Regions from separate parts of the Sphingobium amiense genome, predicted to be linked through region 2. Evidence: riboswitches for the same ligand, from Rfam matches in the RefSeq annotation. Region 2 holds a riboswitch; the other holds the start of a gene.
The links. Region 2 has a riboswitch for cobalamin ahead of SAMIE_RS12095 (TonB-dependent receptor plug domain-containing protein). Riboswitches for the same ligand answer to the same signal wherever they lie in the genome.
Positions count from the first base shown of each region.

Region 1 (15,385 bases), 580 kb from region 2:
CGTGGCGCGAAGGTGGTTGTGAATGACCTGGGCGGCGCCTCCGATGGGAGCGGAGGGTCGATCTCCGCCGCGCAGAAGGTCGTCGCCGACATCGAGGCAATGGGTGGAGAGGCGATGGCGAGCGGCGCGTCCGTCACAGATCATCTCGAAGTAGAGGCGATGGTCGCCGACGCGGTGGGGCGCTGGGGGCGGGTCGATATCCTCGTCAACAACGCAGGCATCCTGCGCGACAGGACTTTCTCCAAGATGGAGTTAGCCGACTTCCGCGCGGTGGTGGATGTCCACCTGATGGGAGCGGTCAACTGCACAAAGGCAGTGTGGGAGCTGATGCGCGCGCAGAAATATGGCCGCATCGTAATGACCACTTCATCGTCCGGCCTGTACGGCAATTTCGGCCAGTCCAATTATGGCGCGGCCAAGATGGCGCTGGTCGGGCTAATGCAGACGCTGGGTCTGGAGGGTGAGAAATATAATGTCCGGGTCAATTGCTTGGCGCCAACGGCGGCGACGCGGATGATGGAAGGGGTGCTGCCGCAGCCGATGCTGGATGCGCTGGCGCCTGAGCGGGTGAGTCCGGCCGTGCTCGCGCTGGTTTCCGAAGACGCGCCGAACCGCAAGATCATTTGTGCTGGTGGCGGCAGTTTCGAGCAGGCGAATGTGACGCTTACGGTGGGCCTGTTTATCGAAGATCGACCGGACGCAGCCGAACAATTGCTGGCAGGCCATGATATCGTGGCGGACAGGAGCGGGGAGGTAATCCCCGTCAATGCGACCGTTCAGGGGCAGGTGGAGCTGGCAAAGGGCGGGTTTGACCTGGCCGCAATGCTGTGATGCAAGTGAGGGACTGTCCACTCTGAAATCTATGACGCTGGACCCGCCCGGGCCGTCAACATTGAACGACGTTGAGGCCTCCGAGCGAGGTTTCCTATGTCGAGGCTCCCGCAGCGCATCGTCTCTATGCCTGATCCAGGCTGACCCGGTGCGTTCCGCGACCCAGTCAGATGCAGGTCCTTCATGTCCTTGCACGCACTTTGGACCGGCCCCGGCAGGCATAGGCGGCCGCGCCTCCGGCAACGGCGGTGATGAGACGCCGCCGGCTGATCGCGATGCTGGCTTTCTCGTCCAGTTGGTCGAATGCGCGCTCTTATCCTAAGAGAGGCCCAACAGGTGGATCGCGGCATAGGCCATCATGCCCAGCAGGAACAGCGACGCCGCCACGACGGTCACGACGCGCGGTCCTCGCCTTCACATCGTCGCTGGATTGCCAGCCCGGCTAAATGGGAAGCTGGCTCGTATATTTGATCTGCTCCATTGCGAAGGAGGAGCTGATGTCGAAAATCGATGTTCGCTTGATCAGAGATTTGTAGATGCGGTCATAATCGTCAATGTCGCGGCATATCACCTTGAGCATATAGTCGACATTGCCGCTCATCCGGTAGAATTCGACGACCTCCGGAATATCTGCAACGGACCGTGCAAATTCGCGCAGCCACTCCTCTTGATGCTGGTTCGTCTTGATCGTCACGAAGACAGTGACGCCCAGGTCCAGGATTTTACGGTCGAGGATGGCAACGCGTTCCTTGATATAGCCGTCGGCCTCCAGGCGCTTGATTCGCTTCCAGCAGGGACTCGTCGACAGGCCGACTTCTTCTGCCACCTCGGACAAGGGGAGAGACGCGTCGCGTTGCAGGGATCGTAAAATCTTACGGTCGAGTGCGTCGAGCAATATTATCCTCCGAAGTGGATGATACCGAGAACATATTAATGGCAGATTCCGCAAAATGCCAAAAATTTGGAAGCAATTTTTGCCGCTGGTATCATAAACCGGGTCCAACGGAGGACCTATGATCAAACGGCATTTTACCGGACACCCCGCGACGGTCGGAGAAAGCTATGGACAGCATCTGTGGCACTCCATGTCCTTTGCCGCGGCGATGCTGGCAGGGGCCATTGTCTGCTTTGTCCACGCGCTGATCCCGTCAATGTTCGAACGGACCGGCAGCGGCATTATTCAACGCCTGCATGAACGGATGGTGAGCAACAGGAATCGTCAGCACGAGGTCTGAGCGCCCGCGTGCATGATTGCGCATATCTCCTTCAGCGGCCCAGTTGCGCCGGCAATCCCTTTTAAGTCAGGGCGCGCCTCTTGATGAATGGAGATCGGCCGCCTTTTCCCGAGGACGGGCGGGATACCAAGATCAATAATTTCCTTCCATTTCGCTCTTGACTCGCGGACGTTATCGCCTTTATTACGGATCGGTAATTCCAGCATAGCCCTCCATCGAGTTCCGATGGGCATGGCGGATAAAGCCTATGCGATTGGCGTATGCTGGAGCGTCACTTCGCTTAAATCTTGCAGGACATTTGATCATGAACATCGATCTTTCCGGCCGCGTCGCCATTGTAGCGGGCACCGGGGGCGACCTTGGGCGCGCCGCCCAGGTGCATGTCATTCTGACCCAAGGTACGCCCGAAAAGATTCTCGCCCGCATGGGGGAGGTTGGCGACCGTGCCGGACAGATCGCGCCCGGCAGTAGAACAGCGCAGGGCCAAGTCGAACTTGCCGACGCTGGCTATGTGGCGGTCGCGTCTGTGGGGGCATGAGCGTGAGCATGGGGATGGAGCCAATAGCGCTCAGCGCATATCGCGCGCTTGTCGGACAGGAAATCGGCGTGTCGCGCTGGTTCGAAATCGACCAGGCACGCGTAGATCGCTTCGCGGACGTGACCGAAGACTGGCAATATATTCATGTGGATCCCGTTGCCGCAGCCAATAGCCCGTTGGGCGGCACAATCGCTCATGGCTATCTGACCCTCTCGCTGCTGACGCCCATGGCGTTCGATGTGCTGCCTTCGGTCGCCGGTGCCGAGATGCTGGTCAATTATGGGATGAACAGCCTGCGCTTCCTCAGCCCGGTGCCGGTGGGCAGCCGCATATGCGGCCGCTTCCAGTTTCGGTCGCTGGAGCGGCGCGGCGACAGGCAATGGCGGTCGGAATTCGGGGTTTCGGTAGAAATTGAAGGGGCAAGCGCGCCGGCGTTGGTCGCGGAGTGGGTGACCCTTACCATGATGCCACCGCAATGATCCGCCCGCTGACCACCCGTTACCGCCGGGTGACGGGTGGTCATTATGTTCGCCGAGCAAGCTCTGTGTTTGATCCCATGGTTTGAGGTGGGATCGTGTCGTTGGCCTCGAAGGAAGCTATATAGGGCTTGTACCTCACGGAAGCGCCGCAAACACGTCGGTGGTCGCCGACCTTGCCGTGCACGACCGCGCTCAGCATATCCCTATTCGATCGCGTGCGCCGTTCATTGACCCCGGCCTTGATGTAGTTGCCTATGTCCCGCTTGACCCTAGCGCATATCTCGGAGCCAAGTAGCGGAAAGGGCATGATGATCGTGCGGCATGACACGTATTCGGGCTTGTCCGACTGATTTTGCGCGATGCTTTCCGACAGCGTGATGCCGCCGACGCTCAGAAACTGGCCCGCGCAGAGGCCGAAGCATTATGGGAACTGGCGCTCGCGGGAGGTTGTGACGACAGCGAATGCGAAAGACAGTCGCGCAAATTTCAGAACAGCATATTTCAGTGCAGAACCAGCAATCCGCTGCTCCTGCCTTTTGTCTATCGTTGGCTCCCATCCGGAATGGAGATCGACATTCGCCTAGGGTCAGGACTCGTTGATCAGAGCCAGAAGATGACGGTGGCAGCGAGGGCAATGGCCGAGAAGAAGGCGTTGGGGCACCGGTCGTAGCGCGTCGCGACCCGCCGCCAGTCCTTGATGCGGTCGAACATGATCTCGATCCGGTTGCGGCGCCTGTAGCGACTTTTGTCGTATTTGACGGCCTTGTTCCGGGATTTACGACCCGGGATGCAGGGGGTGATGCCCTTTTCCTGCAAAGCATCGCGGAATCAGTCGGCATCGCCGCGATCGGCAAGCCGCCATTGGCTTTGGGAAGTTCGTCCAGCAAGGCCGCCGCACCGATGTAGTCGCTGACCTGACCTGCGGTCATAAAGAAGCTGATCGGCCGACCATTGGTATCCGTCACGGCATGGAGCTTGGTGTTCATGCCGCCTTTCGTGCATCCGATCGGGTGTTCCGCGCCCCCTTTTTTTCGCAAAGCTCGATGCCGTGCGGTGTACCTTGAGATAGGTTGCGTCGATCATCACCGTCGTGCGTTCGGATGCCTGAGGCGCTGCCAGACCTTCCATCATCCGGATGAAAACGCCCTTGTCACACCACCGCTTCCAACGGGTGTAGAGCGTGTTGTGTGGTCCATAATCCTTCGGTGCGTCGCGCCACCGCAGCCCGGTTGCGATTGACGAAAATAATCCCGCTCAACACGCGGCGATTGTCAACCCGGTGTTTGCCGTGGCTCTTCGGAAATATGGATCAAGCCGCGTCATCTGCTCGTCCGTCAGCCAATATAGGTCGCCGCTCATATCCAGTCTCCTCACGGAGCCTGAAGCAGATCGGAGCGCTCAGATCAGTGGGTCCTGACCATAAGCGTCACAATCGGCAGCGATCGTGTAGTGGCCGGCGTCATCGCCCAGGCAGGCTTTGGCAGCTTCGTGCTGGCGGTGACCGACGCAAAACCGTTACAAGTCCACCGAGAGCATTGGCAGCAGGAAGATCCGACGATGAATGAGTCATCACAGCAAACAGCCACAGCCAGCATGTATGCGCGATATATCGCGTGCCTGAATCGCCGTGCCTGGAGCGAGCTCGGCGAATTCGTGGCCGCCGATGTGGTCCACAACGGGCGCATGCTTGGGGTGGATGGCTACCGGGCCATGCTTGAGGGGAATTTTCGAGACATTCCGGACCTGTATTTCAACGCCGATCTCGTCGTAGCGGATGAAAGTCACGTCGCCTCACGCCTTCGGTTCGACTGCACGCCCATCGGACAATTCATGGGTGTTCCAGTCAATGGGCGGCGCGTGGTCTTCTACGAACATGCTTTCTACACGTTGCGGGCAGGCAAGATCGCAGAAGTTTTATCGGTCATCGACAAGGCCGCAGTCGAAGCGCTGATGCGGCCGTAACAAGCCTGCTCCACCGCGATCGACATCTCCAACCACCTACCCCTTCAACCGTAGCGGCAGCCCGGCTGCCACAAGGACGACTTCCTCCACGACCGCAGCGATATCCTGATGGAGCCGCCCGGCCTCATCGCGGAACCGGCGGGCCAGCGCGTTGTCCGGCACGATCCCCAGTCCCACTTCGTTCGCGATCAGAACCAGCGGGACCGATATATTGCCGATCGCGCGGATAAGCGCGCTTTTCGCTATGGTCAGATCATGATTGCCCAGCATGATATTGGAAAGCCACAATGTCAGGCAGTCGACCAGCACTGCATCGGCATGCCGCGCTGCGTCGACGATGGCATCGCCAAGGGCAATGGGGGCTTCCATGGCCTGCCAGCACGGCCCGCGTTCCGACCGATGGCGGGCGATGCGTTCTGCCATCTCGTCATCGCCAGCTTCGGCGGTGGCAATGTAGACGAGCCGCCTCCCCACCGCCTCGCATTGCGCCTGCGCATAGCGGCTCTTGCCCGACCGCGCGCCGCCCAGCACCAGCAGGCGCTTCACGGCCCGTGCTCCCGAGCCAAAGCAATCAGCCCGTCCATGTCAAGATGCTGCTCCAGCGCGGCGGCAAGTTGATCCAGCGCCCTGTCCACCAGTGCGGCATGGTCATGGCCGCTGCTTCGCACGCCGATCCGCGCCAGCAGCGCCCCGCGCAGGGCCGCGCCGCCCAGCAGCCCGTGGCAATAGGTGCCAAGCACACGCCCGTCCGCGCTCGTCGCGCCGTCGCTTTCACCCCCCAGGGTCCGGGCGAAGGGCCGCGCGCAGTCAGGCCCAGCGGTTTCGCCCATATGCATCTCATATCCTTCGAAGCCCGCGCCCAATGCCGTGCCGGTCACCCTGCGCAGGGCTTTTCGGGGCGTCAGTTCGGTCGTCACGTCGAGCAGCCCGAGGCCTGCCATGCGCCCGGCAGCCCCTTCGATGCCGTGCGGATCGCACACCTCGCGTCCCAGCATCTGATATCCGCCGCAGATGCCGAGCACGGCGCCGCCATGACGGTGATGGTGGAGGATGTCGATGTCCCAGCCCTGCTCCCGAACGAAGGCCAGATCCGCCATGGTGGCTTTCGACCCCGGCAGCACGATCAGGTCGGCCTGCGGCGGGATCGGCTGACTCGGCGGCACCATCGTCACCGCCACATCGGGTTCGTGCCGCAGCGGATCGAGATCGTCGAAATTGGCGATGCGGGGCAGCATCGGGCACGCCACCAGCCGACGCGACGATCGTGCGGTGTGCGGGCGATCCAGCACCACTGCATCCTCGCTCGGCAGGCTGGCGATGCAGGGGAGCCAGGGCACCAGCCCCATGCCGCGCCAGCCCGTCAGTCGCCCGATCGCTTCATAGCCATCGGCGAAAAGCGCCGGGTCTCCCCGGAACTTGTTGACGATGAAGCCCCGGATCATCGCGGCGTCTTCCAGATCGAGGACCGCGCGTGTGCCCACCAGCGATGCGATCACGCCGCCCCTGTCGATGTCGCCCGCCAGCACCACCGGCAGCTTTGCCGCCCGGGCAAAACCCATATTGGCGATGTCGCCATCCCGAAGGTTGATCTCCGCGGGCGAACCCGCGCCTTCGACCACGACCATATCGCAGCGCGCCTGCAGACGCCGCCAGCTTTCGAGGACTTCGGGCATCAGGCTGCGCCGCCCCTCGCGGAAATTCTCCGCGCCCAGCCGCCCGCGCACCCTGCCATGCACCACAAGTTGCGATGTGCGGTCGGCTTCGGGCTTCAGCAGCACCGGGTTCATGTCGGTGTGAAGCTCCGCCCGGGCCGCGAGCGCCTGCAAGGCCTGAGCGCGCCCGATCTCTCCGCCATCGGCGGTCACGGCCGCGTTGTTCGACATATTCTGCGGCTTGAACGGCAGAACCGTCAGACCCCGGTTGGCAAGCGCCCGGCACAGCCCCGCCACCAGCACCGACTTGCCTACATCGGACCCGGTGCCCTGTATCATCAGGCCAGCCATGCCACTCCTCCCGCCAGCGCCCAGCATAAAGCGCAGGCTCGATGATAGATGCGTCGCGCCTGCGCCATGGCTGGCGCATCCGCTTCGCCGCCTTCGCCGATCCACGGCTTGTCCGCAACCGCGCCATCATAACGGACCGGCCCCGCCAGCCTTATGCCCAGCGCCCCGGCCATCGCCGCTTCGGGCCAGCCTGCATTGGGGGAGGCGTGGGCACGGCGATACCGCCATCCGATCCGCCACCCACCCGGAGCGGCAAGGCAGATCAGCAGGGCGGACAGGCGCGCGGGCACGAAGTTCATCGCGTCGTCCAGCCGTGCGGCCGCCCAGCCGAAGTCCCGCCATGGCGCTTCCTTGTGGCCGATCAGGCTGTCGGCGGTGTTGACCGCCTTCATCACCCAGATGCCGGGCAGGCCCGCCACGATCAGCCAGAAAAGGGGTGCGACGACGCCGTCGCAGAAGCTTTCCGCGAGACTCTCGATCGCAGCGCGCGCTATCCCTGCTTCTTCCAGCGTAGCGGTGTCCCGTCCGACGATCATGCCGACCGCCTGTCGTGCCTGCGCCAGATCCTTCCCCTGCAATGCAGCCACGACTGCCCCGAAATGCGTGTCGAGGCTGCGCTGCGCGAGAGCGGGCCATGCCATCGCCGCCAGCACAACCCACCCCGCCTTGGCCGCGACCAGCGTGAGTGCAACGCCCGCACCCCCTGCAAGAACCACGAGCGTCAGCACGGTGGCGATTCCACTCAGCCTGCGCGCGCGGGCGCTCCGTTCGCTCCCGTTCCAGCGGCGCGCGCATGCGCCGACGATCCGTGCAAAAGCACCAACGGGATGGCCGACACGTGCGTATAACGCCTGCGGCCAGCCCAGCACTGCGTCGATTGCAAGTGCAGCGAGGGCAACCGGCTCAGCCAAGCGCCGCCTCCAGCCGTTCCAGTGCATTCGCATCGGCGGGCAGCGCGATCCGCAGCAGATCGGGATAGTCTGCAAAAGGCCGGGTCAGGATATGACGCTGCGCCAGCCGTCGGAACAATGAGCCTGCGTCCGGAGATTCGATCAGGCGGAACAGCGGGCATGACCCTCGCCCGATGAGGCCAAACCGGCTCAGCACCGCATCGAGCGTAGCCGCCCGGCGCGTAAGCGCATGCCTCGTCGCGCCGATCCACGCGGCATCGGCATAGGCGGCAGCGCCCAGCGTCAACGCCGCAGCGTGAAGCGGCCAGTCGCCCAAGGTCGCGCGCATCTCGGCCAGAACTGCACGCGGCGCGATGACGAAGCCGAGGCGCAGACCTGCAAGCCCGAAGAACTTCCCGAACGATCGCAGCACGATCAGCCGCCGCCGGTCGGAGACTTGCCCGGCGATGCTCCATCCCGGATCGCAATCGGCGAAAGCTTCATCCGCGATCATCCAGCCGCCGTGCCGCTCCTGATGATCGAGCAGGGCAAGGAGATGATCGCGGGGGATGACCGCGCCATCGGGATTGTTGGGGTTGCCCAAGACCAGAATGGTGGGGCGGGTGGGCAGATCGGCGAGACCATCTACCGCATCCGCCCGAGCGAAGGCGGCGCCATAGCTGCCATAGGCAAGCCGCAGGTGGACGGCGGGCCGCCTGAGAAGCCGGGCGAGCAACCGCAGCCCGGCTTCGCTACCGGGGACGCCGCCGCAATATGCGGGATCGCACCCGAAGTGGCGGGCCGCCACCCTTTCCAGTCGTTCCAGCGCATCGGGTTCCGGCAAGGCCCGCCAGTCCACGTCGAGGGTCTGTGGCGGCTGCCAGCCGTTCGGATTGATCCCGGTGGAAAGATCGAGCCATGCCCCGCGCGGGCCGCCGAAGCGGGCGCGGGCGGCTTCGATCCTTCCTCCATGATGCATGAAGCCGGCTGTCATCGCGCCATTACCAGCGCTAGCAGTGCGCAGCTTTCGACCAGTTCGATCCCCGCGCCATGCCCGTCTCCCGATATGCCGCCGATCCGGGCGCGGAGCCACAGGGGCCAAAGGGCGAGGGCGGGCAGTGCCGCCAGCAGCATCGGCCCGACCGCAAGGGCGCAGCACGCCCACGCCAGCAACCATGTGACCAGTACCGGCAGGCTCGCGCCGCCCCGGAACAGCGTGCCGAACCCTTCGTGCAACGGCCGCAGCCAGCGCGCCCACGCGAGCGGCCCGATGCGCGCGAGCACCGGCGCCAGAGCGAGCGCGCCGAAGGCTCCTCCCCGCAAAATCAGCCAGATGAGAACCCCCTTCGCGAGCAGTTGCAGCGCGATGGCGGTCACGCCGAAGCTCCCCAGATGCGGGTCTGCCAGCACTTCGCGCATGCGTTTCGGATCGCCATGGGCCGCGCCCGCCGCATCCGCAATGTCGCCCAGTCCGTCGAGATGCAGCGCGCCGGTCAGGCCGACCCATGCCACTAACGCCAACAGAGCGCCCAGCGCCGGATCGCGCAGCGCGCCCAGCCATCCGGCCGCCGCCACGCCCGCGCCAACGACCATACCCGCCAGCGGAAACCAGCGGATCGCCGCGGCGAAATCCTCCTTCGCGGCAGCGATCGATGGAAGCGGCAGCCGCGTCATGAATTGCACGGCGAGGATCGCGCTCTTCATCCCGCCCCGCTTGCCCGCAGGCCGACGATCTGCCCGGAAAGCGGCGTCCCCGGCCAGATCCGCAGGCTCAGCAAGGCGCCATAAGGCAGGTCGACCGCCCAGACCTGCCGGAAATCGAGGCCGGTCAGCACCGATATCGCCGCCCGCATCGCGCCTGCGTGCGTGACCACCAGTGCGTCGGGTGGCAGGTCCGCCAAGGCCGCGCCGACTCTTGACGTGATGGCGGACCAGTTCTCCCCGCCCGGTGGCGGATGGGCCTCAGGATCGTTCCAGAAGCGCGCCAGCGATTCCGCGTCGACGCTGTCGGGGTCTGCGCCGTCCCAGCCGCCGAAATCCAGCTCCCGCCAGCGGCGATCGGCCTTCGCCGTCATGCCCCGCGCGCGCGCCAGGGTTTCCGCTCCGGCCCGTGCGCGCAGCAGGTCGGAACATGTGACCGTCATGATCGCAAAGCTGTCGGGCACGGCGTGGGTGACACCCCCGGCCGGATCGGCGGGAGGTTCATCGCCATGACCGTGCAGCAGGCCCGGCCGCAACGGCGGGCCATGGCGCACCAGATGGACCAGCCTTTCGCTCATATCGCCTGCGCCACCGCCGCCTGGGCGAAGGTTGCCATGCCGTTGTGCGCGGCCAGTGCCGCACGCACGAGATGCACCGCCACCGCCGCGCCCGATCCTTCGCCCAGCCGCATGTCCAGTTGGAGGAGCGGTCGCAGCCCGAAATGCCGCAGCAGCCGCGCGTGCGCCTGTTCGGCGGAACAATGGCCCGCGAGGCAATGATCCACAAAGCCATGCTGCGCGGCCACCAGCGGAGCGATGCTCGCGCAGCAGATGAACCCATCGAGCATGACCGGAACACGTTGCAATCGCGCCGCGAGGATCGCGCCGGTCATCGCCGCGATCTCCCGCCCGCCAAGGCGGCGCAGCGTTTCGAAAGGCGAGGTGCAATGGGAGCCGTGCAGCGCGATGGCGGCCTCCACCGCTTGCGTCTTGCGCGTCACGCCCGCCTCGTCCACGCCGCTGCCGCGCCCGCACCAGTCCTGTGCCGTGCCGCCAAAGGCCTGAAGACACAGCGCGGCGGCGGGCGTGGTGTTGGCGATGCCCATTTCCCCGACCACCAGCAAATGGGTGTCAGGCGCGACGGCGGCAGCACCGGCATTCAACGCATCGAGGCATTCGCCGGGCGACATGGCCGGTTCGAGCGCAATATCGCCGGTTGGCCGGTCGAGGTCGAGCGCCACGACCGACAGTTCCGCCCCGCATGCCTTCGCCAGTTGGTTGATGGCCGCACCGCCGTTGCGGAAGTTGGCGACCATCTGCGCCGTCACCTCGACCGGGAATGCGCTCACCCCTCGACTGGCCACGCCATGATTGCCGGCGAAGACCACCGCCTGCACCCGGTCCAGCGCAGGAAGCGTGCTGCCTTGCCACCCGCATAGGAAGGTCGCGATGTCCTCCAGCCGGCCGAGCGATCCGGCAGGCTTGGTGAGGCTCGCCTGCCGCTCGCGCGCCAGCCGAACCCACCCGTCATCCGCGCCGGGCAATGCATCCAGCGCGCGGGCGAATGGGGTTTCGTCATCGAAGCGGATCATGTGCAGACATATCCTTCGGGTGGGGTGCGGGCGATGAAATGGCCCTTCACCCCCTGTGGCCAGCGGGCATAAGGCACGGTGCCATCGGCGCTGTCGGCATGAAGCGCGGCATAGCGCAGGATCGCACGCGCATCCTCCTCGCCCGGCGCGAACCGGCCGAGCACATAACCGATCTTGCCGGGCGCGCGCACATGCACGGCGCAATGGCTCTGGCAGGCGAACAGGCAGGCCATTTCCTGCACCTGCACCCCGGCAAGGTCCGGGTCGTCCTGCTGCACCGTGTGCAGCGCCTGCATCAGCAGCGCGCCGCCCCGGCGACCGTTTTCGTCCTCACGCCGGTCGGGCGACAGGCGGCAGGTGAAACATACCACCACCGCCGGACCGGATTCCACCGCGCGCAGCATCAGAAACGGCTCCGGAGGCCGAGATAGACGGTCCGCCCAAGCGCGCCGTATCCACCCGCCGTTTCGTAATGCCTGTCGGCCAGATTCTCGACACGGCCGTGAAGCGTCAGGCCGTCCGTGACGCGCCACTGGGCGCGCAGGTCGATCAGCCAATAGTCCGGCAGCACGGTCGCGCTTCCTGCCCGGTCGAAGGTTCTGCCTGCATAACGCGCGGCCAGGCTCGCCCGCAGACCCTGAGGCAGATCGACGCCGCCTTCGACATTGGCGAGATGCCGGGGCACGCGGGCAAGCTGTCGCCCGAGATCGGCGCTGCCGGGCGAGCGATCTTCCGCCGCAATCCAACTATAATTGCCGGATGCGAACAGGATGCCCGCCTGTGCGCGTCCCGCCAGTTCCAGCCCTCTGGCGCGCGCCCTGCGCACATTGGCATAATAGCCAAAGCGGGTGGTGGCGGTGCCGGGAATGAAGCAGGCGGCGGGCAGGCTGCCGGTCGTCGGACAGGTGGCGAAATCAATGAGGTTGCGGGTATCCCGGTTGAACCAGGTCGCCGACAGGTGAACCTTGTCTCCCAATGTCTGCTCTGCCCCGACCGACCAGCCTTTCGCCTTTTCCGGCTGGAGCGCCGCCGATCCGTAGAGGCTGAAGAGCTGGTAGAGCGAAGGCGCCTTGAACCCCTCGTCATAGCTGGCGCGCAGCAATGTGCGGCCCTCATTGGGGGTGAAGACCGCGCCCGCAGTGAAGACCGTGTTGCCGCCAAACCGCGACTGGTCGTCATGCCGCGCGCCGCCGTTGAGGGTAAGGCCGTCGAGCGGCGTCACGCGCAGTTCGGCATAGACGCTGTTGGTGTCGGCGCTCTGCGGCACCAGCGCATAGGCCGCCCTGTTGTTACCGGGCGAGGCGCTGGTCATGCGCTGCTCTTCCCGTTCTGCGCCGAACACTGCCTGCACCTGATCCGACGCCCTTAGCGTCCCCTGATATTCGAAGCGGCGCACGCGGCCATGCGCATCGAAGTTCAGCGGGCGGATCGAGCGGGCCGGATCGTAATTCTCGCGGTCGGTTTCGGTCTGGAGCACCGCGAACCGGTTGGCGAGGCGGCCATCGAAAAGCGCCAGATTGACGCCCGCATAACCGGTCCACTCCCTTGTCAGCCCATAAGCGAGCGAATCGCCGGACGTGGCGTCGAACTCGTTGCGGGCATCGGCCCAATAGCCGCGAAGATCGACGGAGAGGTTGGGCGCGACTTTCAGCGTCGCAGTGCCGCTGGCCGAAGTGCGGCGATAGCCGTCCGCTTCGGTGCCATTGCTGCGCGCCGAAATGCCGTCCGTGCTGAAGGTCGAGCCGGAAACGCGCCAGTCGAGCAGCGCGCCCGCCCCGCCGATCCCGGCCTGCGCATTGACGGTGTCATGGGTGCCCGCTTCCACCGCCACGCTGCCTTCCAGCGGGCGTTCGGCGCGACGGGTCAGCACATTGACCACCCCGCCGATGGCATCGCTGCCCCACAGAATCGACTGCGGCCCGCGCAGGATTTCGACGCGGTCGATGTCGTCGATCAGCAGGTTGGAAAAGCCATAGCCGCCGCCGGTCGCCGAAGGATCGGAAATCCGTACGCCGTCGATCACCATGACCGTCTGCGAGGCATCGGCGCCCCGGATGCGCAGTGACGTCGCCGTGCCGAAGCCGCCGTTGCGGGTCAGGCTGATCCCCGGCGTTCGCAGCAGCAGGTCAGTGAGCGCGATGGGCTGCTGCGCACGGATGGCGGGTTCGTCAAGCACAGTGACGGTGGCGGAAGTCCGCGCCTGCTCCACGGGGCTGCGCAGCGCGGTAACGACGATGGACGGATCGGGCGCTGGCTCCATTCCGGCCTCTCCGGCCAGAGCGGGAGAAGCGAGAAGGGCGGAAACATAAACAGCAGAAAAATAGGCAGGACGCATGGTGCGGCTCCCTCCGGTACGAACGGCGTGGACCTGCCGTTCCGACCCGCGAGAGAAGCGCGCGCCCGACCGCGCCTTCAATGCGGCACGGACAGAGCATCGCTTCCCGCGCGGGGCATCCCGGCAGGCAGTGGCTGTCGTTGCGCGAGGGTGTGTGCCGACCTCGTGGAGGACGGCAACCTCGAACGTCCGGTGCACCCTGCCCGAACGAAGAACGACCGCGTCAGGCAGGTCTCCTGGCTCACGGGTCAAGGCCGGTCCGGCCGCCTTCTCAGGACGGTGAAGTCCCAATGGCGTAATGGCCGGTCGGCTCGCCGCTTACAGTTGCAGGGGCAGCCGGGGTTTTACACTCCGTTCCCTTTTGATCCCCTCTCGGGGAACCTGTCGCGGAGCCGCCCCTAGCGGCGTGTTTCGCGCGCCGCAAGCGGGAAGTGTTGCGCGCGCCTGCGGGCTGGCTTATGGACGCCGCTGCAACGGGTGCCCGAAAGGGCTTAATCGGGAAGTCCGGGCGGTGGCGACAAGCCACCCAATCCGGCACTGCTCCCGCAACTGTAACCGGTGAGCGCATCGCCATCATGCCATTGGGATCCGTCCCGAGAAGGCGGCGAGAGCGCGATGATCCGGAAGTCAGGAAACCGGCCTGTTGCGGTCGTTTCTCTGCGCGGGCGGGATGAACCGGGCGGACGAAGGCACACCTTCGCGGACGACACATTGTGCGTTGTTGCCGAAGGGAGCCTGTGATGACCAGCATCTGACATTGCCCGAGCGCGCCGTCCCCGGTGCGCAACCCGATCCCCTGCGCAGGCCGGCAGGCCCGGCGCTGCGCTGCTTCGTCCGTCTCATTCGTCAGGAGGCCTTCATGGTCCGTCCTTCCCGACACGATCTCGCCCTGTTCGGCGCGCTCGTCCTCGTCATGCTCGCTACCCGCACCCATTACGTCAGCAATCTCGTGCACCTGCCCGACACCAGCCTCGCCAGCTTCTTCGTGCTGGGCTTTTTCGTGCGCAGGCCATGGGCTTTTGCGGGTCTGTTCCTGCTTGCCGTCGTTATCGACTTCATCATGATCGGCTGGTTAGGCCGGTCGAGCTTCTGCGTCACCCCTGCCTACTGGATGCTCGCGCCCGCCTATGGCACGATGTGGCTTGCCGGACGTTTCGGCGCTGAAAGGCTCGGCCCCGTCGCCTCCGCGCTGCCGCTGTTGCTCCTGCTTCTTGTGGCCGCGGCGTTCCTGTCGCAGCTTTTTTCGAGCGGCGGCTTCTACTTTCTGGGCGACCGTTTCGCCGATCCCTCGCTGGCTGGCTTCCTGCCGCGCCTCGCCCGCCATTTCCCGCTTACCCTCTATTCGACCCTGTTGTGGAGCGCTGTTGCCGCAGGCGTTTACGGGCTGCTGTCCACCGCGCGATCCCTGTTCGCCGCGCGAGCATCCCGATGAGCGAAAGCGAGGAAGCCCATCGCGAACGCACCCGCAGACACAAGGCGGTGGTCGACGCCAAGATCGCCGCCGCCACGCGGGACAAGGGGTTGCTGCTGGTTCTCACCGGCAATGGCAAGGGCAAGTCGTCCAGCGCCTTCGGCATGGTCGCGCGCACTCTGGGATATGGCCGCAGGGCCGCGGTTTTCCAGTTCATCAAGGGGACGGAGAATGTGGGCGAACGCGCCTTCTTCTCCACCCATCCCGATGTGATCTGGGAAAAGTGCGGCGAAGGCTTCACCTGGGAAACGCAGGATCGCGCGCGCGACATCGCCGCCGCCCGGGCAGGCTGGGAAAAGGCCAGAGCCGCGCTATCCGATCCATCGATCAGCCTCGTCGTGCTCGACGA
Region 1 covers NZ_AP018664.1:3,079,913-3,095,297, reverse strand. The annotation lists gene SAMIE_RS15070 (SDR family NAD(P)-dependent oxidoreductase) at 1-831, shown strand, start outside; gene SAMIE_RS15065 (Lrp/AsnC family transcriptional regulator) at 1,274-1,726, opposite strand; gene SAMIE_RS15060 (DUF6356 family protein) at 1,845-2,066, shown strand; gene SAMIE_RS15055 (hypothetical protein) at 2,371-2,604, shown strand; gene SAMIE_RS15050 (MaoC family dehydratase) at 2,601-3,083, shown strand; gene SAMIE_RS24150 (S-4TM family putative pore-forming effector) at 3,430-3,753, shown strand; gene SAMIE_RS24145 (transposase) at 3,684-3,899, opposite strand; gene SAMIE_RS24140 (hypothetical protein) at 3,912-4,214, opposite strand; partial or broken gene SAMIE_RS24135 (transposase) at 4,224-4,319, opposite strand; gene SAMIE_RS15040 (ester cyclase) at 4,533-5,045, shown strand; gene cobU (bifunctional adenosylcobinamide kinase/adenosylcobinamide-phosphate guanylyltransferase) at 5,082-5,591, opposite strand; gene SAMIE_RS15030 (cobyric acid synthase) at 5,588-7,048, opposite strand; gene cbiB (adenosylcobinamide-phosphate synthase CbiB) at 7,036-7,959, opposite strand; gene SAMIE_RS15020 (aminotransferase class I/II-fold pyridoxal phosphate-dependent enzyme) at 7,952-8,932, opposite strand; gene cobS (adenosylcobinamide-GDP ribazoletransferase) at 8,929-9,642, opposite strand; gene SAMIE_RS15010 (histidine phosphatase family protein) at 9,639-10,217, opposite strand; gene cobT (nicotinate-nucleotide--dimethylbenzimidazole phosphoribosyltransferase) at 10,214-11,230, opposite strand; gene SAMIE_RS15000 (DUF1636 domain-containing protein) at 11,227-11,634, opposite strand; gene SAMIE_RS14995 (TonB-dependent receptor plug domain-containing protein) at 11,634-13,565, opposite strand; cobalamin riboswitch at 13,775-13,965, opposite strand; cobalamin riboswitch at 14,024-14,223, shown strand; gene SAMIE_RS14990 (hypothetical protein) at 14,425-14,997, shown strand; gene cobO (cob(I)yrinic acid a,c-diamide adenosyltransferase) at 14,994-15,385, shown strand, end outside.
Region 1: linked by a shared signal. The riboswitch ahead of SAMIE_RS14995 (TonB-dependent receptor plug domain-containing protein) and the one ahead of SAMIE_RS12095 (TonB-dependent receptor plug domain-containing protein) in region 2 are both predicted to bind cobalamin.

Region 2 (15,385 bases):
CGCCTGACGCATCAGGATCGCGGTGCGGCAGGCCTCCACGTCGCCAGCCGCCACAGATAGGCGATCACCGCCGCGACGATGAAGGCGGTCGTCACCGGCCCCAGATAGGCGTCGATGTTGCGGAACGCCTTTCCGAGGAAATAGCCCGCATAGGCGAGGATGACATTCCAGATCAGCGCGCCTGCCGCCGTCCAGAGGAGGAAGCGCACATGCCCCATGCGGAACAGACCGGCGGGCAGCGACACCATCGTCCGAAACGCAGGCATGAAGCGGAAGACGAAGACGACGATCTGGCCATATTTGCCGAACAGCCGGTCCAGCGCCTCCACATCCTTCCACTCCAGCGTCGCCCAGCGGCCATAGCGGTCGACGAGAGGCTTAAGCCGCGCGAAGCCCAATATGTGCCCGACCAGATACCAGAAATAATTGCCGACGGTGGTGCCGACCGTCCCCGCCAGCAGCAGCCATTCCATCGCCATCCGCCCCTGTCCCACGCGGATGCCGCCGATGCCCATGATGAGTTCGGACGGGATGGGCGGAAAGACATTCTCCAGCACCATGAGGAAGCCGATGCCCCAATAGCCGCCCGCGTCGATGAGGCGCAGAACCCAGTCGGTCATGTCGGAATGCTCATGGGCGGACGAAGCCTTGCTAACGGATCAAAGCCGTCCAACGCACGAATCCCCGCCGCGTTCAGTCAGGCCGCCGCCCGCTCCGCCAGCCGCGCGTCGATCGCGTCCCAGATCAGGCCGCCGGTATCGGTGCCGTCGAACGCCTCGATGGACACGATGCCGGTCGGAGAGGTCACGTTGATCTCCGTCAGCCACTCGCCGCCAATCACGTCGATCCCCACGAACAGCAGCCCCCGGCGCTTGAGTTCCGGACCCAGCGCCGCGCAGATCTCGCGCTCCTTCTCGGTCAGTTCGGTCTTGGCCGCCGATCCCCCGACCGCGAGGTTGGATCGGATTTCGCCCTTGCCCGGAATGCGATTGACCGCGCCCATGACCTCGCCATCCACCAGCACGATCCGCTTGTCGCCCTGCGCCACGCCGGGGATGAACGCCTGCACCATGAAGGGTTCGACCCAGCTCGTCTTGAACAGCTCGACCAGCGAGGACAGGTTCGCCCCGTTGGCCCCGACATGGAACACCGCGACCCCGCCATTGCCGTAGAGCGGCTTCACCACGATCTCGCCATGTTCGGCCAGGAAGGAGCGGACCTCGGCCAGATCGCGGGTAATCATCGTCGGCGGCATGAAGCGCGCATAATCGAGCACGAACAGCTTTTCGGGCGCGTTCCGGACGCTCGCCGGGTCGTTCACCACCAGCGTCTCTTCCTGCACCCGTTCGAGCAGATGGGTGGCGGTGATGTAGCTCAAATCGAAGGGGGGGTCCTGCCGCATCAGCACCACGTCCACGTCGCGGCCAAGGTCCAGCATCTCCGGCTCACCCAGCACGTAATGGTCGCCCCTGACCTTCTGCACCTTTACTGGCCGCGCCTTCGCGAGCACCCGGCCCTCGCGGAACGTCAGGTCCGGCGCGAGATAATGGTAGAGGCGATGCCCCCGCGCCTGCCCCGCCAGCATGATGTGGAAGGTCGAATCGCCCGCGATGTTGATGCCCTCCATCGGGTCCATCTGCACGGCGACGGTCAGGGGGTTAAGGTTGGTCATCGTCATTCCTTATCCGTTCGCCCTGAGCGAAGTCGAAGGGCTCCGCCGAGCGTTAGCGAGGTGCCCGCGCCTTCGCTTGCGCTCAGGCATGGGCTTCGACTTCGCTCAGCCCGAACGGGGTTGATGGCCGATCGGATAGTCACCCCCCGTGCCAGACGTTCGCCAGATGGCGCGGCGGATGCCCCGGCGCAAGGAGCATCACGTCGATTCGCATGTCGTCGCCCGGCCGCGCCAAGTCGTGCCACAGGATTTCGGCGGCCGCCGCAACCCGCGCCAGCCGCCGCTCGTCGATGGAAAGCTCCAGTTCCGCTGCCGTCCCGCGCGCCTTCACCTCGACGAAAGCGATCATCGCGCCCCTGCGCGCCACCAGATCGACCTCGCCCGCGGGCGTGCGCAGGCGGCGGCCCAGTATCTCCCACCCCTTGAGGCGCAGCCACCATGCCGCGATCCGTTCCGCCTGCCGCCCGCGCTGTTCGGCCCGCTGCTTCTTCACCCTTTCAGGTCCATCGCCCGGTCGTAGAGCGCGCGCCGGTCGAGGCCGAGCTTCTTCGCCACCTCGCCCGCCGCCTTCGACACGGGCAGCCGGGTGAGCGCCTCGCGCAGCGCTGCGTCGGCATCTTCGGCGCTGGCGGGCGGCGCTTCGCCGGGCGGGCCGACCGTCACGACGATCTCTCCCCTGGGCGGCGCATCGGCGTAGCGGACGGAAAGCTGCGTCAGAGTGCCCGTCGCCGTCTCCTCGAACGCCTTGCTGATCTCCCGGCTCACCGCCGCCTCGCGGTCGCCCAGATGCGCGGCCATCGCGGCAAGACTGTCCGACAGGCGCGGGCCGCTCTCGTAGAAGACAAGAGTCGCGCGCAGCCCCGCCACTTCGTCCAGCGCATCGCCCCGCGCCTTCGCCTTGGCGGGCAGGAAGCCCATGAACAGGAAGCGGTCGGTCGGCAGGCCCGACAGCGTCAGCGCGGCGATGGCGGCGCTGGGGCCGGGCAGCGTCGTCACCTTCCGGCCCGCCGCCCGCGCGTCGCGCACCAGCTTGTATCCCGGATCGGAAATGAGCGGCGTGCCCGCGTCCGACAGCAGCGCCACCGCCTCCTGCCCCATCCGCTCGATCAGCCGCTGGCGCACATGGTCGGCGCTATGGTCGTGATAGGGCACCATCGGACGGTCGGACCCGGCATGGCGCAGCAGCCGTGCGCTCACCCGTGTATCTTCCACGGCGACCACATCGGCCCGCCGCAGGACATCGGCTGCGCGCGGCGTAAGGTCTCCAAGGTTGCCGATCGGCCCTGCGACGATGTAAAGCCCCGGCTCAAGAGGTTCAGTTTCCATAAGGACGCCAGATGACAGAGACGGATGCCGCCCGGCAAGCCCCACGGCTCGCCAAACCGTTCGCCGCCGTAAAGCAGGGCGCGCGGATCGCTTTCGTCGCGAGCGCGCTGTTCCTCGCCGCCTGTCAGTCCATCGTGCCCAAGGGGAACGCGCCGACAGCACCCACCGCCCCCACGCGCCCGACCGCGCCCGAAGTGGTGCAGGGTCTGCCCACCGACACCGCGCGCCACCGCGTCGCGCTGCTCGTGCCGATGAGCGGCGCCAATGCGGGCGTCGGCCAGTCCATCGCCAACGCCACCACGCTGGCGCTGCTCGACACGAAGACCGACCGCGTGCGCATCACCACCTATGACACGGCGATGGGCGCGGCGGTGGCCGTCAACAAGGCGCTGGCCGATGGCAATCGCCTGATCCTTGGGCCGCTGCTGGCGGAGGACGCGCGGATCGTCGGTCCCATCGCGGCGCGCGCGAACGTGCCCGTCATCAGCTTTTCCAACGATGTCAGCGCGGCGGGCAGCGGCGTTTACGTCATGGGCTATAATCCCGGCCAGTCGATCGAGCGGGTCGTGGATTTCGCCAAGTCGAAGGGTCTGACCCGCTTCGGCGCGCTGGTGCCGCGCGGCACCTATGGCGAGCGGGCGGGCAATGCGATGCTGCGCGCGGTCGAACAGGCGGGCGGCACGGTCGTTTCGATGCAGACGTTCGACCGCTCTCCCGCCTCGATGACGGCGGCGGTCCGGAAACTGGAGGCATCGTCCAGCTACGACGCGCTGCTGATCGCCGACAGCGGGCGCGTCGCGCTTCAGATCGCGCCGCTGGTGCGCAAGAATGGCGGCGCGACCGCACGGCTGCTCGGCACCGAACTGTGGAACGCGGACACCGCGCTCGCCGCCAGCCCGGTGCTGCGCGGCGCATGGTTCGCCAGCGTGTCGGACGCCTTCTATCGCCAGCTTGTCACCAAATATCGCGCCCGCTTCGGCAGCGCGCCCTACCGGCTGTCGTCGCTCGGTTATGATTCGGTGTTGCTGACGGTGCGCATCGCGCAGGACTGGAAGCCCGGCACGCCCTTCCCCGCCGCGCGGCTGCGCGATGCGGGCGGCTTTTCCGGCATCGATGGCGCGTTCCGCTTCAACCGGGCGGGCGTCGCCGAGCGCGCCCTGGAGGTGAACGAGGTCGGCGCGGGCGTGGTCGACGCCGCCCCGCGCGGCTTCGGCGATTAACGCACGCGCCCGGTGGGCAGGACGAGCGGCACGCCGTCCTCCTGCCCGATCCGGGCGGTGATGCCGTAAACCTGGCGCAACCGCTCCGCCGTCAGCACATCGAGCGGCGCGCCTTCCGCCACGAGCGTCCCCCGGTCCATCAGCACCAGACGGTCGCACCAGCGCGCCGCCATGCCAAGGTCGTGCAGCACCGTGACGACCAGCGCACCGCCCTGCGCTTCCGCCTTCAGCAGCGCCATCACGTCGATCTGATGCCCCGGATCGAGCGAGGCGAGCGGTTCGTCGGCGATCAGCGCCCGCGCTCCCACCGCCAGCGCCCGCGCCAGCAGGACGCGGGCGCGCTCTCCCCCCGACAGTTCGGTCGCGATCCGGTCGCGCAGGTGCAGCACATCGGCGCGCGCCATCGCCTGCGCGACCGCCGCCTCGTCCTGCGGCGACAGGCGGGACAGCGGCCCCAGATGCGGCAGGCGGCCCAGCGCCACCAGCCGCTCGACGCCGAGCGGCCAGTGCAGCGTCTGCCCCTGCGGCAGATAGGCGACCGCCCGCGCGACCGCCCGCCGGTCGAGCCGCGCGGCATCCTGCCCGTCGATGAGGACGCGCCCCTCGTCCGCCTTCGCAAGGCCCAGCAGCGCGCGGATCAACGTCGATTTGCCCGCGCCATTGGGACCGACGATCCCCACCAGCGCGCCCGGTTCCAGCGCCAGATCGACGCCGCGCACGGCGGGGTGACGGCCCAACCGCACGGAAAGGGACTGGGCGGCAATGCTCACCATAAGCGCCGCTCCCGCATCAGGTGGACGAGGAAGACGGGCACGCCCAGCAGCGCAGTGACGACGCCGAGCTTCAGCTCATTGGTCGTCGGGATCAGGCGCACGCCGATGTCGGCGAAGGTCAGCAGCGCCGCCCCGCCCAGCAGCGATGGCAGCAGCACGGCGGATGGCGAACGGTCGGTCAGCGGCCGCACCAGATGGGGCACGATCAGGCCGATGAAACCGATGGCGCCCGACACCGCGACCGCCCCGCCCACGCCGATGGCCAGCCCCAGCATCAGGCGCAGCCGGGTGCGCGGCAGATCGACGCCCAGCGCCTGCGCGCCCTCTTCGCCAAGGCTCAGCGCATCGAGCGCCCGCGCGTCGGCGATCAGCAGCGCGCACCCGACGGCGACGCACGGCAGCGCGATCGCCACATGGTCCATCCCCCGGTTTTCAAGGCTGCCCATCAGCCAGCTCATGATCTCCATCGCGGCGAAGGGATTGGGCGAAAGGTTGAGCGACAGGCTGATCCCCGCGCCCGACAGGGTGGCGACGGCGATGCCCGCGAGGATCAGCGTCAGCGGGCTTTCAGCGGTTCCGGCGAGCAGGAAGAGAAGGCCGATGGCGGCCAATGCCGCGCCGATGGCCAGCAGCGGCAGGGCGAGCGGGTGGACGGTGCTGAAACCGAAATAGAGCGCCACCACCGCCCCCAGCGCGGCGGCGTTGGACGCGCCCAGCACGCCGGGTTCGGCCAGCGGATTGCGCAGATAGCCCTGCAACGCCGCGCCCGACAGGCCCAGCATCGCGCCGACGATCAGGCTGAGCGCCATACGCGGCAGGCGAAGGTCGATGACGATGGTGCGCGCGATTTCGTCGCCTCCACCGGTCAGCGTCGCCAGCACCCGCGCCGGGCTGAGCGGCACGGTGCCGAGCGCGACCGATCCCAGCGCTCCCGCCAGCACCAGCAGGATAAGGACCGGCAGCAGCAGCGGATGGCGGCGGCGCGTCATGGCTTGCCTCGGCGCGCGGGGCCGCTAAGCGGGGCGGCATGATCCGCGCCGCCCTGACCGCCACTCTTGCCCTTGGCCTGCTGACCGGAGCTGCCGCGCCGCACAGGCCGCGCCGCATCGTCTCGCTCAACGTCTGCGCCGATCAATATCTTCTGGCGCTCGCCGATCCGGAACAGATCGCCGCGCTCAGCCACAATGCGCGCGATCCCGAACTGTCGGCGGCGGCGGACCGCGCGCGCGCCTTCCCTATGCTGCACCGGGGCGCGGAGGAAGTGCTGGCGATCCAGCCCGACCTGCTGCTCGGCTTTCCCACCGGGCCGGGGCAGGTCGCGGGCGCGCCGCCGGGACGCTGGACGACCCTCGGCCTCGCCAGCGCGGAAAGTTACGGCGCGATCCTCGACCAGATCCGGCAGGTCGCGCGCGCCATCGGCCATCCCGCGCGCGGCGAAGCGCTGATCGCGCAAATGAACCGCGACCTCGCCGCCCTGCCCCGCGTCAGGCGCGGGGGCGTCGCGGCCTATTATCAGCGGCGCGGCTATCTGACCGGCACCGGCACGCTGATCGACGATATGATGCGGCGCGTCGGCCTCACCAACCTCGCCGCGCGGCTCGGCAAGCCCGCGCTGGCTCAGGTCGGTCTGGAAGAAATGGTGGCCGCGCGGCCCGACTGGCTGATCGTCGAAAGCGCGACCGACCGGGTGCAGGATCAGGGCACGGAAATGCTGCACCACCGCGCCCTCGCCGCCATCCCGCGCATCAGCGTGCCGCAGGCGTGGACCGTGTGCGGCGGCCCCGCATACGTGCTCGCCGCGCGGCGCATCGTCGCGCGGGTGAACGCCGCGCGATAGGAAGAAGGCGGGCGCTGCGCCCGCCTCCCCCGGTTGTGCGTCAGAAGCGGACACGCACGCCGCCATAGGCGGAGCGGCCATAGGTGCTGTAGCCATAGGCGGTGGCGTAGGCTTCATCGGTCAGGTTGTCGATCCGGCCATAAATCTCCAGATGCTCGCCAATCGGCAGCGACGCGCGCACGCCCACCAGCGCATAGCCGTCGAGCCGCCGCGTGTTCGCCGCATTGTCGAAACTGTCGCCCACCATCGTGACGGTCGCGCCGGTCGACAGGCCGAAGGACCAGTCATAGTCCGCCGAAACGCTCACCTGATTGACCGCCCGCCGCGCAAGGCGATTGCCGAAATTCGCCGAGCCGCGCGACCGGTCGCGCGCGTCGATATAGGAATAGCTGCCCGTGACGGTCAGCGCCTCCACGGGCTTCAGCGCCACCGAAGCCTCAACGCCCTTCGCGCGGGTGCGGTCGAGATTGCCGTAGGTGAAGGTCGCATTGTCATAGTTGATCTGGTTGCGCGTATCGCGGCGGAAGGCCGTGAGCGACAGGGTGGCACGTCCGTCGTCAAGGCGCTGGTCGAACCCGACGTCGTAGCTCTTCGACCGCTCGGGCCGCAGCGCCGCATTGCCGCTGAAGCTGTCGTAAAGCTGGTAAAGCGACGGCGCCTTGAACCCTTCGCCGTAGCTCAGACGCACATTGGTCGCCCCGGCATTGGGCGAATAATTGGCGTTCGCGCCAAAGGTGGTCGCGCCGCCGAACTGGCTGTGATCGTCGTGGCGCACGCCGCCCGTCACGGCGAGGCCTTCGAGCGGCTTGACGATGGCGAGGCCATAGACGCTGTCGATGTTGATCCGCGCGCTGTCGGTCGATCCGAAGCCGAAGAAATCATAGTCCGGCCGCTCATGCTCATAGCCCAGGATGAATTTGGCGGCATCGACGGGGGCATAGACGCCCTCATATTCGAAGCGCAGGTTCGTGCCCTTGTAACCATAGTCGGGGTCGGTCGCGGGCACGAAATAATAGTCGCGGTCGTTGCGCAGCCAGGTGACGGCGGCACGCTGCGTCAGCCTGCCGTCCATCAGCGAGAGGTTGAGGCCCGCATAGCCGACATATTGGTCCAGCTTGCTCACGTCGCTGCTGTCGGCGGGCGCGCCGAAGAAGCTGTCATAATCGAGGTCGGCGTGAATATAATAGCCGCGCAGGTCGAGGCTCAGCGCGTCGGAAAAAGCGAGCTTCAGCCGCGCGTTGGTGGCGATATTCTTCGTCCCGTCGCGCTCCGTGCCGCCCGCCGCAGAGGATATGCCGTCGGTGCGGAAATAGGCCGCGCCCACGCCGCCCGATGCGATGCCGCTGCTGCCCGACACGTCCGCCTTCGCGCTCCATGTGTCGCTATAGCCATATTCGACGGAAGCGTTGGCGCCGAAGCCCTGCGCCGGAACGCCCGTCATGATGTTGACGACGCCGCCGATGGCCTGGCTGCCATGGACGACCGAGTTCGATCCGCGCAGCACTTCGATGCGGCGGACATTGGCGGTCAGCAACGGGCCGAAATCATAACCGTCGCCGATGCCGCTCGGGTCGTTGACCTTGACCCCGTCGATCAGCACGAGCGTCTGCGTCGTCTCCGCGCCGCGCAGCGACACGCCGGTCACGCTGCCGACCGATCCGTTGCGGTTGAAGCGGACGCCCGGCGTCGTCGCCAGCAGATCGACCACGTCGACCGCCTGCCGCGTTTCGATGGTCTTCGCGTCGATGACGGTGATCGCCTGCCCGACCTCGTCGCGCGGCTGTTCGATTCCGGCGGCGGTGACGACGATATTGTCGTCCTGCGCCAGCGCCGGCGTGGCGGCCAGCACGGCCACTATTGAAAGTCCCAGTGTTTTCATTCTCTTTGCCCCGGCGTCGAACGACTTGGATGCCGGGGTCTGCCGCGCAAGCGGTCGCGCCATGCGGAAGGGGATGACGCCTGATTGTCCCCCGCGCGCGGCACGATGCGGCCCCGGCCGCATGGCGTCGCTCGACGGAAAACCGTGCTCCGGCCATCCCCTGAACCGCAGCAAGAGCGACTTTACGCCGGCAGGTCTCCTGGCTTGCGGGTCGCAGCTTCGATGCACGGGCCTTCCCGGACGCAAATCCAGTGGCCGGCTCCGGACATGGAGCCAGATGCATCGCGCTCACCGCTTACAGTTGCAGGGACAGCCGTGGAATTGGGACCATATCCCTCACCACATTCCCGTTTTCAGCCCATCGAAGGGCACCGGCGCGAGTCAGATACGGGCGCTCAAAGCCCCCGCGTCCGCGCCCTTAGGGGAAAGGATAGCCTCTGCCAAGAGCGTTCAGTCCAGCGCGATTCCCTGCGCCAGCACCGCGTCGGCCCGCGCCAGCACCACCAGCGGCAGGCCAGCCTCGCGCGCGCGCTGCGCGGCAAGCCGGGTCGGCGCGGAGATTGTGACGAGCAGCGGGCATCCCGCCAGCACCGCCTTTTCCACCAGTTCGTAGGAGCAGCGCGACGACAGCAGCGCAAAGCCGCCATCCCAGCCGTTCCCCCCGCGCCGCATCGCACCGATCAGCTTGTCGAAGGCATTGTGCCGCCCGACATCCTCCCGCACGAGGCGGATCGCCCCGTCCGCATCTACGTGCGCCGCCGCATGTGCCGCGCCGGTCGCAGCATTGAGCGGCTGATGCGCCCGCAGCCCGTCGAGCGCGCGGAAGATCGCGGCCCGGTCGGCCTGCGTCCTTGCGGTGACGGGCGGCAGGGGCCGGATCGCCTGTTCCAGATTCTCGATCCCGCACAGGCCGCAGGAGGAGTCGGTCGCGCGGTGCCGCACCCGTTCGAGCAGGGCATCGGTCCGCCCCGCAGGCAGCGTCGCGCGCGCGACGACGCCCGCTCCGCTCTCATGCAGGTCCACATCGAGCGCCGCGTCCCCTTCCCCCAGCAGCCGCTCCGCCAGCGCGAAACCGGTGACGAGGTCGGGCAGGTCGGCAGGCGTCGCCATCAGCACGGCATAGCCGATGCCGTTAAATTCGATGGCGACGGGCACTTCTTCGGCCAGCGGACGGTCGACGGGCAGCACTGATCCTGCGGCATCTATGCGGTCGAAGCGGGAAAGCGGCGCGGGATCGGGCTTGTGCATCGCTTCTGCTATAGGCACTGCGGACGCGCAACAAAAGGAGCGGCGATGCGGCCTTCACCCCTATTGGGCGCGATCCTCGCCGGTGGCCGGTCCAGCCGCTTCGGCAGCGACAAGGCGCTGGCGGCGATGCCGGACGGGCGGACGCTGATCGACCACGCCACCGCCGCGCTCACCCCGCATGTCGACGCATGGGTGATCTGCGGCCGGGAAGGCGGGCTTTCCGACCGGCCCGCGCCCGGCCTCGGGCCGCTGGGCGGGCTGAACGCCGCGCTCCATCATGCAGCGGCCGGGGGCTTTGCCGGAGTGCTGACCACCGGATGCGACATGCCGGTCTATCCTCCTGCCCTGCCCCCGCTGCTCTTCGGGCCGGAGGCTGCGGTGCTGGAGGGGCAGCCCCTGCTCGGCTGGTGGCCTGCGTCGCTGGCGCCGCTGCTCGATGCCCATCTGAAGGAGGAGAACAGCCGCTCGATCCGCGGCTGGATGGAACGGACCGGCGCGCGGGAGGTCGCGATTCCCGGCTTGACCCTGCCCAATATCAACCGGCCCGGAGACCTTCCCCGCGCCTGACCTCAATGCGCGGCGGACGTGTCCACATTGGAACGCGGCTTGGGCGCGAACCATACGATAATGGCAGCGGCAAAAAGGATGATCGCCGATATGAAGAAGACATGGTCGACGGCGATGACGATCGCTTCCTGCTCGACGATGTTGGATATGGTCTGGCGCGCCTGATCGGCGGACAGGCCAAGATTGCCCAGAAGCGTCTGGGTCTGGTCGGGTTGCAGCGCGCCCGCCATCTCGCTGCGCGACACGCGCTGCGAATCGCCCCACTCGGTCAGCACCAGCGATGTCGCGATGGCGGTCGCCATGGTGCGGACGAAATTCTGAAGCCCCGCCGCCGATGCCGTCTCGCTCGGCAGGACCGACCCCAGCGTCAGGGATGTCAGCGGAATGAAGAAGAAGGGCAGCGCAAACCCCTGGATGAACTGGGGCAGAGCCATTTCGCCGAAGCTGATGTCGCTGGTCCAGTGCGCCCGCCACAGCGACATGACGCCGATCCATGCGACGGCGCACGAAATGAGCAGCCGCGCGTCCACGCTCGACATGAGCCGCGCAGCGATGGGCGCGGTGAAGAGCGCAGCCATGGCGGTCAGCGCCGTGACGATGCCCGCCCAGGTCGCGGTATAGCCCATCGACATCTGCAACCATTGCGGGATGACGACGATGCTCGCGAAATAGGAGCCGAAACAGAGGGAGAGGGTGAACAGGCCCGAACTGAAGCCGACATGGCGAAAGACGCGCAGATCGACAACCGGGTGTTCCTCGGTCAGTTCCCAGATGACGAACACCAGAAATCCGATGAAGGCCATCACCGCGAGCGCCACGATCATCGGGTCGGCAAACCAGTCATGATCGCGGCCGATGTCCAGCACGATCTGGAGGCAACCGATCCAGAAGACGAGCAGGAACAGCCCGATCTTGTCGATCGGGACGATGGCGATCTCCGTTTCCACAGGGCGCAGCAGCGCCTGCGCGGCAAGAACGCACAGCACCGCAATCGGCAGGTTGATGAAGAAGATCCAGTGCCAACTCCAGTTGTCGCTGATGTAACCGCCCACGATCGGTCCCAGCGCCGGTCCCATCAGCGTCGTCATCGCCCACAGCCCCATCGCCCGCCCGCGAATTTCGGGAGGAAAGATGCGGATGAGCAGCGTCTGCGACATCGGCATGATCGGTCCGCCGCAAATGCCCTGACCGATCCGCGCGGCGACCAGCATGCCGAGCGTCGGCGACAGCCCGCACAGGAGGGAGAAGATGCCAAATCCCACCATCGCCAGCGTAAAGACACGCACCACCCCGAACCGCTGCGCCAGCCATCCGGTCAGCGGCACGCAGATGGCTTCCGCGACCGCATAGGAGGTGATGATCCACGTCCCCTGATCGGGCGAAATGCCCAGATTGCCCGCGATATGCGGCACCGACACATTGGCGATGGTGAGGTCGAGCACCACCATCAGGTTGCTGAGCGCCAGCACCAGCATGGCGAGGGTCCGGGTGCGCGGCGAAAGCCGGGAATAAATGTCTTCGTCGCCGCTCATGCCGGGCGCGTCCTTATCTGTCGGAAAGGTCGAGTTCCACGTCCATCGAAAGCCCCACGCGCAGCGGATGCGCCTTCAGTTCCTTAGGATCGAGTTCGATGCGAAGCGGCAGCCGCTGGACCACCTTGATCCAGTTGCCGGTCGCGTTCTGCGCCGGGATCAGCGACATGGACGATCCCGTCCCGCCGGCGAAGCCCACGACCTTGCCATGGTAGACCACGTCGCCGCCATAAAGGTCGGACGTGACCTTCGCGGGCATGCCGACCCGGACGCCGCGCAATTGCTTTTCCTTGAAGTTGGCATCGACATAGACCTTGTCGAGCGGAACGATGGTCATGATCGGGCTGCCCTGCGCGACGCGCTGCCCCACCTGCACCTGCCGCTTCGTCACCACGCCGTCGATGGGCGCGCGGATGATCGTGCGCTCCAGATCCAGTTTCGCCGAACGCAGCCGCGCCTTGGCGGCCAGCACGGACGGGTCGGTTTCCACCGTCGATCCGCGCACCAGCGCATCGTTCGCCTCCAGTTGCCCGGTCGCGGCGTTGCGCGTCGCCTGCGCAGTGCTCACCCCGGCGCGCGCCTGCGCAAGCGCCGCCTGCGCGCTGGCGAACGCCTTGCGCGCGGCGGTGAGTTCCTCGCCCGACACCGCGCCCTCGCCGACCAGCGCTTCGCGGCGCTGGAGATCGACGCGGGCCTTCTCATAATCCGCCTGCGCACTCTGCAGCGCGGCGCGAGCTTGAACGATGTCGGCGTCGCGCGCGACCACCTGCGCCGATAGCGACTGGCTGGTCGCGCCGGTCTGGCGGAACCTGCGGCGGGCCTCGGCAAGGTCGGCCTCCGCCTGCGCGATGGCGATCTGCGCATTGGTCGGGTCGAGCCGGACGAGCAGGTCGCCCTTGCGCACGGGCTGCGTGTCGGTCACGCGCACGTCGATGGCCTGCGCCGAAACGAGCGGCGTCACCTGCGCCATTTCCGCGTTCACATAGGCATTGTCGGTGCCCACATGATTACGCCCGAACAGCAGATAATAGACGCCCCAGACCAGCGCCGCGACGATGACGAGCGCGCCGAGGCGATAGAGCCATGTCCGGCGCGCGGACTGCCGTCCGTCGGCGCTGGCATCGGATGCCTCGTCCTGAGGCAGGGTTTCGGCGTCAGCCATGCGGTCGGTCCTCGGAGAAAGCGGCGCCGGCGGCAAAGCCCCCGCCCAGCGCCCGGATGAGTGCGATGTCGGTGGAGAAGGCGCTCGCCTCCAGACCGGCGAGAGTCTGGCGGGCGGCGAGCAACTGATCCTCCACATTCAGGACGTCGAGATAGGTGGACAGGCCGCCCTGATAGCGGCGCTGGGCCACGGTATAGGCATCCTGGGTCGCCGCCAGAGCCGCACGCGCTTCGGTGAGGCGCTGGTCCAGCGTGCGCCGCATGGTCACGGCGTCGGCGACCTGCTGATAGGCGGCAAGCACGGTCCTGTCGTAATTCGCAACCGCTTCGTCATAGCTGGCCCGCGCGCCGCGATATTGCCCCTGCAACGCGCCGCCGTGGAAGATCGGCAGGCTGATCGCGGGACCGACCGTGCCGAACAGCGAATCCGCCTTGAACAGGCGGTCAAGGAACGGCACGGGCGCGCCCGATGCGCCGTTCGCGCCGAACACGGTATCATAGCCGAGCGACTGGACACCGACGAGCGCGCTCAGCCGAATGGCGGGGAAGAAGTCGGCGCGCGCCACCTTGATCCGCTTCGCGGCGGCTTCCGTGCGGGCGAGCGCGGCGGCGATGTCGGGGCGGCGGGACACGAGATCGGTGGTCACATCGGCGGGCAGGCCGAGCGGCGCGAGCGCGCCGACCCGCGGCTGCGTGATCGACAGGCCTCGGTCAGGCCCGGCGCCGATCAGCGCCGCGATCTGGTGCTGGCGCAGCTCGATCGCCATGCGCGCTCCGGAAAGCTGGGCGCGGGCGGTCGCTACGGTAGCGTCCGTCTGTCGCACGCTGCCGCGCGTTTCGAGGCCGTTGGCGCTGCGATCCGCCACCAGCTTCTGGCTGGCGAGCCGGATGTCGAGCGTCCGCTGCGCAATATCCGCCTCATCGAAAAGGCGGGCGAGATCGGCATAGGCATCCGCAATCGCGGTGGTGAGCGCGAGCCGCGCCTGCTGCGCGTCGATCTGCGCCGCCCGCGCTTCGGATGTAGCGGCGGCAAGCTGCGCACGGTTCCGGCCCCATAGGTCGAGGTCGAAGCCGAGGTCCAGCGCCACTCGCCCGGTGCCCAGCCATCCCTGCGGGACGAATTGCTTGGGCAGGCCCATATTATAGCTCTGCTTGGTGGCGGCCGCGCTCGCTTCCGCATCGACGGAAGGAAGCAGCGCCGCGCCCGCCTGCTGCGCCATCGCGGCGGCACGGCGGAAACGGGCGCCCGCCGCGGCGACATCGGGGGACGCGCGCAGCCCTTCCTCGATCAGCCCGTCGAGCTGCGGATCGCCATAGGCACGCCACCACCCATCGCCCGGCCACGCCGCCACGGGCGCGGCAAGGCTGCGTCCCGCCTCCACCGACTGCGGCGCACGCACGACAGGCTCCGGTCCCAGCTTCGGGACAGCGGCGCAGGCGCCCAGCAACGCGAAGGAAGAAAGTGCGCCCCCGAGACGAAAGCGGGAGGCCGACCGACTCAGCGACATATCAAACCGTACCACATAGTATGGATTTTCGCATTGCCTCCCCCGTTTCACCTTGTCAACAGGTTTATCGTACTCTATGGTACGTTTTTATGACCGAGCCGGCATCCCATCCTTCCCCCTCCCGGCGAGAAGCCCGGCGAATGGATCGGCGCAACGCCATTCTGGATACGGCACATGCGTCCTTTGTGGAACATGGCTATGCGGGCACGACGATGTCCTCGATCGCCGCCGAACTGGGCGGATCGAAGGGGACGTTGTGGAATTATTTCCCGTCCAAGGAAGCGCTGTTTTCGGCCATGCTGGAACGGGCGACTGAGGCATATCGGGAGCAGCTTTCGCAAATTCTCGACCCATGTGGGGTGCTTGCGCTGACGCTGCAACGGGCAGCGATCAGCCTGATCGTGAAAATCACCTCGGCGGAGGGTATTGCCCTGCATCGCCTGATTATCGCCGAAGGGCGGCGTTTCCCCGAAATGTCGCGCATCTTCTTCGAACTGACGCGCAATGCGACGCGCAAGCTGCTGGCGACGTTCCTTGCGGATGCGATGGAAAGGGGGCAGTTGCGTCGCGCTGATCCGGCGGAAGCAGCACGGAGCCTGATGTCCCTCCTGATGGCGGAATCCTACCATGAACTGATAATGGGACGGCTGGAGGAAGCCGAA
Region 2 covers NZ_AP018664.1:2,500,938-2,516,322, forward strand. The annotation lists gene SAMIE_RS12050 (tyrosine recombinase XerC) at 1-7, shown strand, start outside; gene SAMIE_RS12055 (DedA family protein) at 12-620, opposite strand; gene gshB (glutathione synthase) at 698-1,672, opposite strand; gene SAMIE_RS12065 (YraN family protein) at 1,812-2,165, opposite strand; gene rsmI (16S rRNA (cytidine(1402)-2'-O)-methyltransferase) at 2,162-2,998, opposite strand; gene SAMIE_RS12075 (penicillin-binding protein activator) at 3,010-4,218, shown strand; gene SAMIE_RS12080 (ABC transporter ATP-binding protein) at 4,215-4,991, opposite strand; gene SAMIE_RS12085 (FecCD family ABC transporter permease) at 4,985-5,980, opposite strand; gene SAMIE_RS12090 (ABC transporter substrate-binding protein) at 6,019-6,828, shown strand; gene SAMIE_RS12095 (TonB-dependent receptor plug domain-containing protein) at 6,869-8,707, opposite strand; cobalamin riboswitch at 8,880-9,098, opposite strand; gene fdhD (formate dehydrogenase accessory sulfurtransferase FdhD) at 9,158-9,955, opposite strand; gene mobA (molybdenum cofactor guanylyltransferase) at 10,001-10,522, shown strand; gene SAMIE_RS12110 (DHA2 family efflux MFS transporter permease subunit) at 10,525-12,054, opposite strand; gene SAMIE_RS12115 (EmrA/EmrK family multidrug efflux transporter periplasmic adaptor subunit) at 12,068-13,216, opposite strand; gene SAMIE_RS12120 (efflux transporter outer membrane subunit) at 13,209-14,723, opposite strand; gene SAMIE_RS12125 (TetR/AcrR family transcriptional regulator) at 14,864-15,385, shown strand, end outside.